One region of the Streptomyces chartreusis genome, then DNA from elsewhere that is predicted to be linked to it. Evidence: riboswitches for the same ligand, from Rfam matches in the RefSeq annotation. Region 1 holds a riboswitch; each other region holds the start of a gene.
The links. A riboswitch is a leader RNA that binds a small molecule or an ion and turns the genes downstream of it on or off. The one in region 1 is predicted to bind cyclic di-AMP.

Region 2: linked by a shared signal. The riboswitch ahead of CP983_RS37230 (C40 family peptidase) and the one ahead of CP983_RS38085 (C40 family peptidase) in region 1 are both predicted to bind cyclic di-AMP.
Region 3: linked by a shared signal. The riboswitch ahead of CP983_RS11370 (M23 family metallopeptidase) and the one ahead of CP983_RS38085 (C40 family peptidase) in region 1 are both predicted to bind cyclic di-AMP.
Region 4: linked by a shared signal. The riboswitch ahead of CP983_RS16880 (C40 family peptidase) and the one ahead of CP983_RS38085 (C40 family peptidase) in region 1 are both predicted to bind cyclic di-AMP.

Annotation. Positions count from the first base shown of each region.
Region 1 is NZ_CP023689.1:8,592,332-8,594,520, forward strand. It holds gene CP983_RS38085 (C40 family peptidase) at 1-1,178, opposite strand, end outside; cyclic di-AMP (ydaO/yuaA leader) riboswitch at 1,187-1,360, opposite strand; gene CP983_RS38090 (NAD-dependent epimerase/dehydratase family protein) at 1,503-2,189, opposite strand, start outside.
Region 2 is NZ_CP023689.1:8,400,532-8,402,720, reverse strand. It holds gene CP983_RS37240 (ATP-dependent Clp protease proteolytic subunit) at 1-182, shown strand, start outside; gene CP983_RS37235 (hypothetical protein) at 190-498, shown strand; cyclic di-AMP (ydaO/yuaA leader) riboswitch at 918-1,050, shown strand; gene CP983_RS37230 (C40 family peptidase) at 1,054-1,527, shown strand; gene CP983_RS37225 (LysE family translocator) at 1,581-2,189, opposite strand, start outside.
Region 3 is NZ_CP023689.1:2,733,414-2,735,602, reverse strand. It holds gene CP983_RS11375 (M16 family metallopeptidase) at 1-381, shown strand, start outside; cyclic di-AMP (ydaO/yuaA leader) riboswitch at 595-760, shown strand; gene CP983_RS11370 (M23 family metallopeptidase) at 773-1,558, shown strand; gene CP983_RS11365 (GntR family transcriptional regulator) at 1,747-2,189, shown strand, end outside.
Region 4 is NZ_CP023689.1:3,994,477-3,996,665, forward strand. It holds gene pcrA (DNA helicase PcrA) at 1-203, opposite strand, end outside; cyclic di-AMP (ydaO/yuaA leader) riboswitch at 558-727, shown strand; gene CP983_RS16880 (C40 family peptidase) at 736-1,914, shown strand.

The DNA.
Region 1 (2,189 bases):
GTCGTCGCCGTGACGTCCGCCGGAGCGGGCGGTGGCGTGACCGTGAGGGTGCCGAGATACGGGTCCCTGATGGTGTCCGGGCCAGCGGTCTGCGGCGCGGCCGTGGTGACGGTGCCGAGGTACGGGTCCGTGACGGTGGCCGGTGTCGCGGCCGTGGTCAGGGTGCCGAGATAGGGGTCCGTGATGGTGGTCGTCAGGGGGTCGGTCGTCTGGGCTGCCAGTGCGGTCGCCGGCTGGGCCGTGGCGCCGGGCGGGACGGTGGTGAGGTCGGCGGCCGACTGCGCTTGCAGGGCCTGCCAGCGGTCGTCCGCGGAGGGCTGGGCCTGCGTGTTGCCCCACGTGTCGGAGGGCAGCGCCGCGATCGCCGCCGGGGCCGCGCTCTGTCCCGTGGTGTACCCGGACAGCAGCTCGCGGGCCCGGTCGAGCTTGCGCCGGTTCTGCTCCTTGGTCGTCCGCAGCGAGTCCCGCGTCTGCGGATCGGCCGCGGAGTCGACGCCCGGGACGGCTGCGGAGGCCGAGCCGGTCCCCGCCGGCAGGGCGAGGGCGGCCGGCATGACCTGGGTGGCCTGGAGATCCGCCGGAGTCGAGGGCACGGCCGGCAGAGCGGCGACGGGACCGGCGGTCAGCTCGGCGAGCGGAGCCGCCCCGGTGCCGCGACCGGACGTCAACTCCCTGGCCGGCGCGGCCGGCAGGGCCAGCGGTGCTCGACCTGTCGACTCACGTGCCGGGGAGAGGTCCTGCATCGCACGCGCGAGCCTGCGTTCGACGGGACGGTCCGGCGTCCGGTCGCGGGGCAGGGCGGCCGGCACGGTCGGACCGAGCCTTGCGCGCGCCATGTCGAACCACTGCCGGCTGACGTTGTCGAGCGCGGGGTCGCTGCGATTGCCCTCGCTCGCCCGGATCCCGCCGTTCCCCGGCCCGGGGCCCCGCTTGCGCGGCCCGGTCGACGCGGCGCGGGTGGCGTTGAAGGTTCCCGAGTCGGACTCGGCCCGGTCGTACAGGGAGGTGATCCGGCGGCTGACTTCCTCACGGCTGGGTGCCTCGTCCGAGGACGAGGGAGCGGCGCCCGCCGTCTGGCCGAGCAGCGCCACCGAGGTGAGGGCCGCCGACGCGAGTGCGGAGTTGCGCATGCCGGGCAGGCTGAGAGCCCCCGGCCGCGCGGTGCCTTCCGGCGCCATGGGCGACGTACTCCTTCCGTACTCCGCCTACCGAGTTAGCTGACGGGTTCGGGCGGTCGGTCCGGAAGGTGTGCCCTACGGCCTGTGCCCCGAAGGGCAGTCGGCCGATTCACCCCAAGTTCGGTTGGGTCCCCGGCTCCGGTGAACCTCTTTGAGCGCACCGGACTCGGCGGAGGCCGCGCGTCCCGGCGGGGTTCGCCGGAGGTCGTCGTGCGGCCTGATCCGTAACCTAGCCAACTTGTGCGCCTCCCGTGAAGGTTGAGGCGTTAAATGTCCGATACGTATTTGTGACCTGCGACGCTTATGAGGGAGCGGCGGCCCGGTTCACTTCGCGGTGCGTCGGCGCCGCCACGCTTCGTAGTGATCCAGCACCGTCTGCTCGATCGGGCGGTAGGTGATGCCCAGTTCGTTCACGCTGCGGCTGTTGTCGACGCGGAACCGGATGCCGAGGTGTTTTCGGATGTAATCCTGCGTCAGGCCGAAGGCGGGGCCGAGGATCCGTACCGGCCAGTGCGGGAGCGCGGTGCGCGGCAGCCGGACGTCGCGGGGGTGGCGGGTCCGCAGGATGCGGGACATCTCGTGGAACGACGTCATGGTCTCGGCGGCGACGATGTAGCGGCCCTCGGCGTCCGGGTTCTCGGCGGCCGCGATGTGCGCGTCGGCCACGTCACGCACGTCCGCCGTGGTGAAGCTGAAGTCCGGGGCGCCGTAGAAGAAGTAGCCCTGGAACAGCTCCTGGAGCAGGAACAGGCTGCCCGACTCGGAAGCCGGTGTCAGGGAAGGGCCCAGGATCAGGCCGGGGTTGACCGACACCAGGCGCCAGCGGGCCTGGGCCGACTCCGCGTCCCGGGCGGCGCGCTCCGCGAGCGTCTTGGCGTAGTGGTACGGGTTGTTCTCCACCGTGCTGGTGGTGTTGAAGTACCGCTCCGAGAGAACCCCGTCGTCCATCTTCAGGACGTCCGCGTAGTCGCCGAAGATCGTGCCCACGGTGGAGGTGAGCACGAGCCGCTC
Region 2 (2,189 bases), 190 kb from region 1:
CGCGGGTGCGGGCCCGGCTGGAGGAGATGCTCGCCCGGCACACCGGACGCACCCGCGAGCAGGTGGCCGAGGACATCGAACGGGACAAGATCCTCACCGCCCAAGAGGCGCTGGAGTACGGACTGGTGGACCGGATCATCCCCAGCCGCAAGGAGACGCTCGCTCCGCCCACGGGGCGGTGACCGGCCGGTGCTGCCACCCGAATTGCCGCCGCTGCCCGCGTTGACGCGGGCGGAGGGCGAGTTGATCGACCGTTATCTGGACGTCGTGGACCTGCTCGGCCGGATCAACCCTGCGCACCACGGCGACACCTATCGCGGGCTGCGGGCCGCCCAGGCGCTCGTGAGCAGGGCGACCGAGCTGCGGGACGCGCTGGCGCTGATGCACCAGCGCGGTGAGACGGAGCTGCACGCTCCCACGCTGGCGCGTGCGTTGCGCGTGCTGGACGGCGAGCGCCGCACGGCTCGCGTCACGGTGCCCCCGCGCTCCGACAGTTGACGACCCCTACAGCCGGATTCCGGGCGCCCCGGCCCACTGCCGAGGCGTCCGGAACGGAGTTGAAACGGACCGAACGGCGTACCCCCTTTCGGCGTAGTCGGCCCTCCTTCCGTGCGGCCGTCAGGGTTGCGCAACAGGCATGACCGGCAGACGGAATCACGCGCTCCGCCCCTGGTCCGGGACTCCTCGGGTGCCTGGACACTCACCCGAACGGGGGGTCACCCACCCGAACGGGTGAGTGGTGAGTAACACCACAAACCCCCGATTCCGTTGGGTATTTCGCTCATCCGTGCGTCAAGATCCCTGTCTGACGACAAGCCCCCGCCACAGCGGCGGGGCGGTCCGGGCGGACGCCGAGTCCTGCCGCCGCCCGGATGACCGGTCGACAGGAGTGGATCGGCAGGAGTGGAGGACCCGAGCAAGACGGGTCGCCGGAGCGGACGTTCGTTCGATCCGAGCAACCCTTGGGGTGAAGCCGCGGCAACGCGGCCGGGCAACTTCGCCAGCCCGAATCCGACAGGTCATCCTTCTCAGGCGGCTGACGAAGGGTTGCGCATGACTGCGCTCAATCGTGTCCCGTCGCTCATGGTCCGGGCCGGTACGGCTTCGGCTCTCACCATCGCCGCAGTGGGCGGCTCGATAGTGGCACCCGGCTTCACGTCCGAGGCCGAGGCAGCCACGCCGGCGTCGAAGGCACTTCAGGTCGCGGCCTCCAAGAAGGGCTCCCCGTACCGGTGGGGCGCCACGGGCCCGAACCGGTTCGACTGCTCGGGGCTCACGCTGTATTCGTTCAAGAAGGCGGGCAAGAAGCTGCCCCGCACGGCTGCCCAGCAGTACAACAAGACCCGCCACATCTCGGCCAAGAACCGCAAGGCCGGGGACCTGGTGTTCTTCCACTCGGGGTCGTACGTCTACCACGTCGGCATCTACGCCGGGAAGGGAAAGATCTGGCACTCCCCGAAGACCGGGGACGTGGTCAAGCTTCAGAAGATCTGGACCAGGAGCGTCTGGTACGGCCGGGTCAAGTGACCTGCCCGGGGGCGGTGGCGGCACCCTGACGCGCCGTCACCGCCCTCGGGGCCTCACAGGGCGAGCAGCGGCCCCGCGAGCAGGGCCGCGCCGAAGGCCGTCAGTGCGGCGCCGGTGGCGACCGTGACCGCACGTGCGGCGCGCGGCCGGCGCAGCCATCTGCCGAGCCGGTCCACCAGCAGGGCGACCACCTGGAACCACACCAGGGCGATGGCCAGCACGATCATGGCCAGCAGCAGTGTCCGGGGCAGGGCCGGAGCGCCCGCGGGCACGAACTGCGGCAGCACGCTGAGGAACGTGAGGGACGCCTTCGGGTTGAGGGCGTTGGTCACGAAGCCCTGTCGCAGTGGCCGCGCGGTGGACTCCTCGCGCGTGTCAACGACTTCGGTGGGCCGCTGCCGCAGGGTCTGCACGCCCAGGTACAGCACATAGACGCCGCCGACCAGCTGGAGCGCGCGGAACAGCGCCGGTACGGCGGCCAGGACCGCCGCCACGCCGACGACCGCCATCGTCACGTGCACCAGCAGCCCCGCGCCGATCCCGAGCGCACAGGCGATGCCGGCCCGGCGGGAGACGAGGGCGTTGCGTACGACGACGGTGAAGTCGGCCCCGGGCATGGCGACCAGGCCGGCGGAGACACCGGTGAAGGCGATGAGCTGAGC
Region 3 (2,189 bases), 5.9 Mb from region 1:
TCCGTCGACACCCCGAACACCGGTCCGGCCCTGGACGACCTCTGGAAGGTCCTGCGGGGTGTCGCGGCCGAGGGGCTCACCGACGCCGAGCGGGACTTCGCCGTGCAGAACCTCGTCGGGGTGGCGCCGCTGAAGTACGAGACCGCGGCGTCCGTGGCGAACACGCTGGCCGACCAGGTCGAGCAGCACCTGCCCGACGACTACCAGGCGACGCTGTACCAGCAGCTGGCCGCGACCGGCACGGTCGAGGCCACCGCGGCGGCCGTGAGTGCCTTCCCGGTGGACCGTCTGGTGACGATCCTCGTCGGCGACGCGGCCGAGATCCGGGAGCCCGTCGAGGCCCTCGGCATCGGCGAAGTCAAGGTCGTGGCGGCCGAGTAGAGGACGGGCTCGCGCCGTCCGGCGCCACGCGCGTGCAGAGGCCCTGGTGACCCTTGAGTCACCAGGGCCCCCTTATGCCCGAATTGAGGGAGAGGTTGCCTGTCTGGTCTGTGGGATGCGCTACAAAAGCCGCGATCCGTTTGGGGATTGAAAGACGCCGCGTTTAGCGTCTTCCGGGCTGTCCGTCAGGCAGTGCGCCGCGCCCGCGGCACCGGACAGCCATCGCCGAGTCCCCGTAAGGCGCGAGCCTGGGGAGCCGGGGACCCACCCGTAGTCCCTGGGGTGAATCGGACGCCCGCGCGAGTCGCGAGGGGGCCCGTAGGAGACCTTCCTGCTCCGAACCCGTCAGCTAACCCGGTAGGCGAGAGGGAAGGAAAGGACCAGCCACTTCATGGCGTTCACCTGCGCCACGGGGAAGAACCGCCCCACCGGGAAGCACCGTAGGCCCGGCCGGTTCGAGCGCACCACCGCCCGCGCGGCCGGAGTCGCCGCGCTCACCGCCACCGGAGTCGTCGGCACTCTGGCCGCCCCCGCGCTCGCCGCCGAGCCCGCCGCGGAGCAGACCGGCCTCATACCCGTCATCTCCGTCGAGAACTCCATCGCGGCCCAGATCGACGCCCAGGCCATCGCCCAGGAGCGGGCCGCCGCGGAGGCCGCCGCCGCGAAGAAGGCCGCTCAGGAGGCCGCCCGCGAGAAGGCGGCCGCGAAGGCGAAGGCGGAGCGTGAGGCCAAGGAACGCGCCGCCCGCGAGGCCGAGCGCAAGCGCCTGCTGTCGTACGTCTCCCCGATCGCCGGCTCGTACGTCTCCACCGGCTACAAGTCCGGCGGCGCCGTCTGGTCCTCCGGCAGCCACACCGGCGTCGACTTCCACGCCGCCAGCGGCACCTCCGTCCACGCGGTCGGCTCCGGCACCGTCGTCGAGGCCGGCTGGGGCGGGGCGTACGGCAACAACATCGTGATCAAGATGAACGACGGCACGTACACGCAGTACGGCCACCTGTCGTCCATCGGCGTCTCGGTCGGCCAGACCGTCACCCCCGGCCAGCAGATAGGCCTGTCCGGCGCCACCGGCAACGTCACCGGGCCGCACCTGCACTTCGAGGCCCGCACGACGCCGGAGTACGGCTCCGACATCGACCCCGTCGCCTATCTGCGCGGGCACGGCGTGAACGTCTGACGCCACCGCCGCGCACCCTCGAAGCCCCGGCTCCCCGAGCCGGGGCTTTCGTTGTTTCCGGACGTTACGCTGACCAAAAAATATCCATGGATTCCGGCTCGCCGTCGGAAATTCCGGCCGATTGCAATAGAGTCCTCGAGAACACGTCATTCGTCGACGTTTCACGGGGATTAAGGCGGAGGTCGGTCATGCGTATTCCGGCGCACTCGGTGTGCACGGCGATCCGGGACGACATCGTCGCCGGTGTCTACGAGCGCGGCAGCCGGCTCACCGAGGAACTGCTCGCCCGCCGCTACGGCGTCTCCCGTGTCCCCGTGCGCGAGGCCCTGCGCACCCTGGAGGCGGAGGGCTTCGTGGTGACCCGGCGCCACGCGGGCGCGTGCGTCGCCGAACCGACCGAGCAGGAGGCCGCCGACCTGCTGGAGATGCGCGGCCTGCTGGAACCCCTGGGCGCCTCCCGGGCCGCCCAGCGGCGCACCGAGGCCCATCTGAAGGTCCTGCGCGGCCTGGTCAGGCTGGGGCAGGAGCGGGCCAGGCGCGGGAACAGCGACGATCTGCGCTCCCTGGGCAGCTGGTTCCACGAGACGCTCGCCCAGTCCACCGGCAGCCCCGCCCTGACCTCGATACTGGC
Region 4 (2,189 bases), 4.6 Mb from region 1:
GCCGCGGCGTCGATGACCGGCCGCGGGGCGCCGTCGCGGTAGTGGCCGTCCCGGTCCGGTGGCACGTCGAACTTCCCACCGAACAGATCGTCCGGAACCGGTTCCGGAGCGTGGTCGTCCTCGGGCGGCGGCGGGTGCTCTTCCCCGTGGGCCCGAGGGGCCTGGAGGTCCGCCAGGAAGCTGTCGTCAAAGAGGCTGCTCATCGCTCTCCGAGTCTAGGCCGCCCCACTGACAGCCCGCCCCCACCCTCGAGACATCCCCGCCCTCGAACCCCCGACAATCAGCCCCCACTTCCTCCCTCACCCCCAGCAACGACCCCACCACAACCCGCAACCGACCACCCCAGACAACCACCAACACGCCCAAATCAACCCACACACACCCCCCACCCCCAAAACCCCGCACGCACCCCCGAACCAATCACCGCCCGCTACGTTTGGGACCAAGGTCACGAAAATGTATCGGGCATATCGAACATCAACCTTCACAGGGGCCACACGAGTTGGCTACCGTGCCGGGCAGGCCGTACGACCCCCACCGGCGAACGACGCCGGGCCGCACGGCCTCCGCCGAGTCCGGCACGCCTCACGGCGACCGGAGCCGGGGACCCACCGAACTTGGGGTGAATCGGCCCGACTTCCCTCGCGGGGACCGGCCGTAGGGCAACCCTTCCGAACCACCCGCCCGAACCCGACAGCTAACTCGGTAGGCGGAATATGGAAGGAGTCGCCTCCCTTGGCGTCGCACCGCAAGTCGCGTCCCGCCGGTACGCGCGTAGCAGGCATACGCACCCCTGCCCTCGCCACGGCAGCCCTCACGTCCGTGGCCCTGCTGTCCCAGACGGCCAACGCCAGCCCGTCGACGGACGACAAGCCCAGCCTCGAAGAGGTCGAGAAGAAGGTCGACGACCTCTACCGCCAAGCGGAGTCGGCAACCGAGAAGTACAACTCGGCCAAGGACAAGACCACGAAGCAGCGCAAGCGCGTCGACACCCTCCTCGACGACGTCGCCAAGCGCACCCAGAAGCTCAACGAAGCCCGCGAGGAACTCGGCCGCAACGCAGCCGCCCAGTACCGCACCGGCGCCGCGGCCCCCGACACGGCGACCTTCCTCCTGGCGGACAACCCGCAGGACTACTTCGACCAGACCCAGCTGATGGACCGTATGACCGGCCGTCAGAAGGAGTCGGTCGACGACTACTTCACCCAGCAGTCCGAGACGATGGAGAAGCGCCGGGAGGCCACCCAGAGCCTCGAGACGCTCACCGACTCGCAGAACGACCTCAAGTCGGCCAAGGCCACCGTCCAGCAGAAGCTCTCCGACGCGCGCGAGCTCCTCTCGAAGCTGACGGCCGAGGAGAAGGCCCGCCTCGCCGCGATCGAGAAGCGCAAGCAGGAGGAGGCCGCCCGCAAGGCCGCGGAGCTGGCCCGCCAGCAGGCGGCGGCCGAGCGCCAACGCCAGGAGGCGGCAGCCGCCGCCCAGCAGCAGGAGAGCACCCAGCCGCCCGCCGACTCGGGCACCTCGGACTCCTCGAACTCGTCGGACTCCTCGTACGCCACCAAGGCCGAGAAGACCCTGGCCTTTGCCCGCTCCCAGATCGGCAAGCCGTACGTCTGGGGCGCCACCGGCCCCGACTCCTACGACTGCTCCGGCCTCACCCAGGCCGCCTGGAAGGCCGCCGGCGTCGACATCCCCCGCGTCACCTACGACCAGGTCAACGCCGGCACCACGGTCCCCCTCTCCAGCGCCCAGCCCGGCGACCTGGTCTTCTTCTACGACGACGTCACCCACGTGGGCATCTACATCGGCAACGGCATGATGATCCACGCCCCCAAGCCCGGCGCGTACGTCCGCGAGGAGTCGATCTACTACGACGGAGAGTCGTCGATCCACAGCGTGGTCCGCCCGGCCTGACAGGAACGGACGCTTCCCCGGCACGCACGCGGTACCCGCAGTCGCCCACGGCGGTGAGGGGACGTGCCGGGGGGTGTCCGCCCGCAGCGGCGGGCGTCAAGAAACAGCACCCTCCTAAGTCAGGCCAACCGCCCGACCGAGGACGGACACCCCCCGGCACGTCCCCGCCCCACCACACAACCGCAGGCGCTACGCAAGCCCCCACCCGGCGCGACGGGCCGCCGCAGGCACCCCACCCGAACACCCGACACAGCACGATTTCCCGACACCCCCGA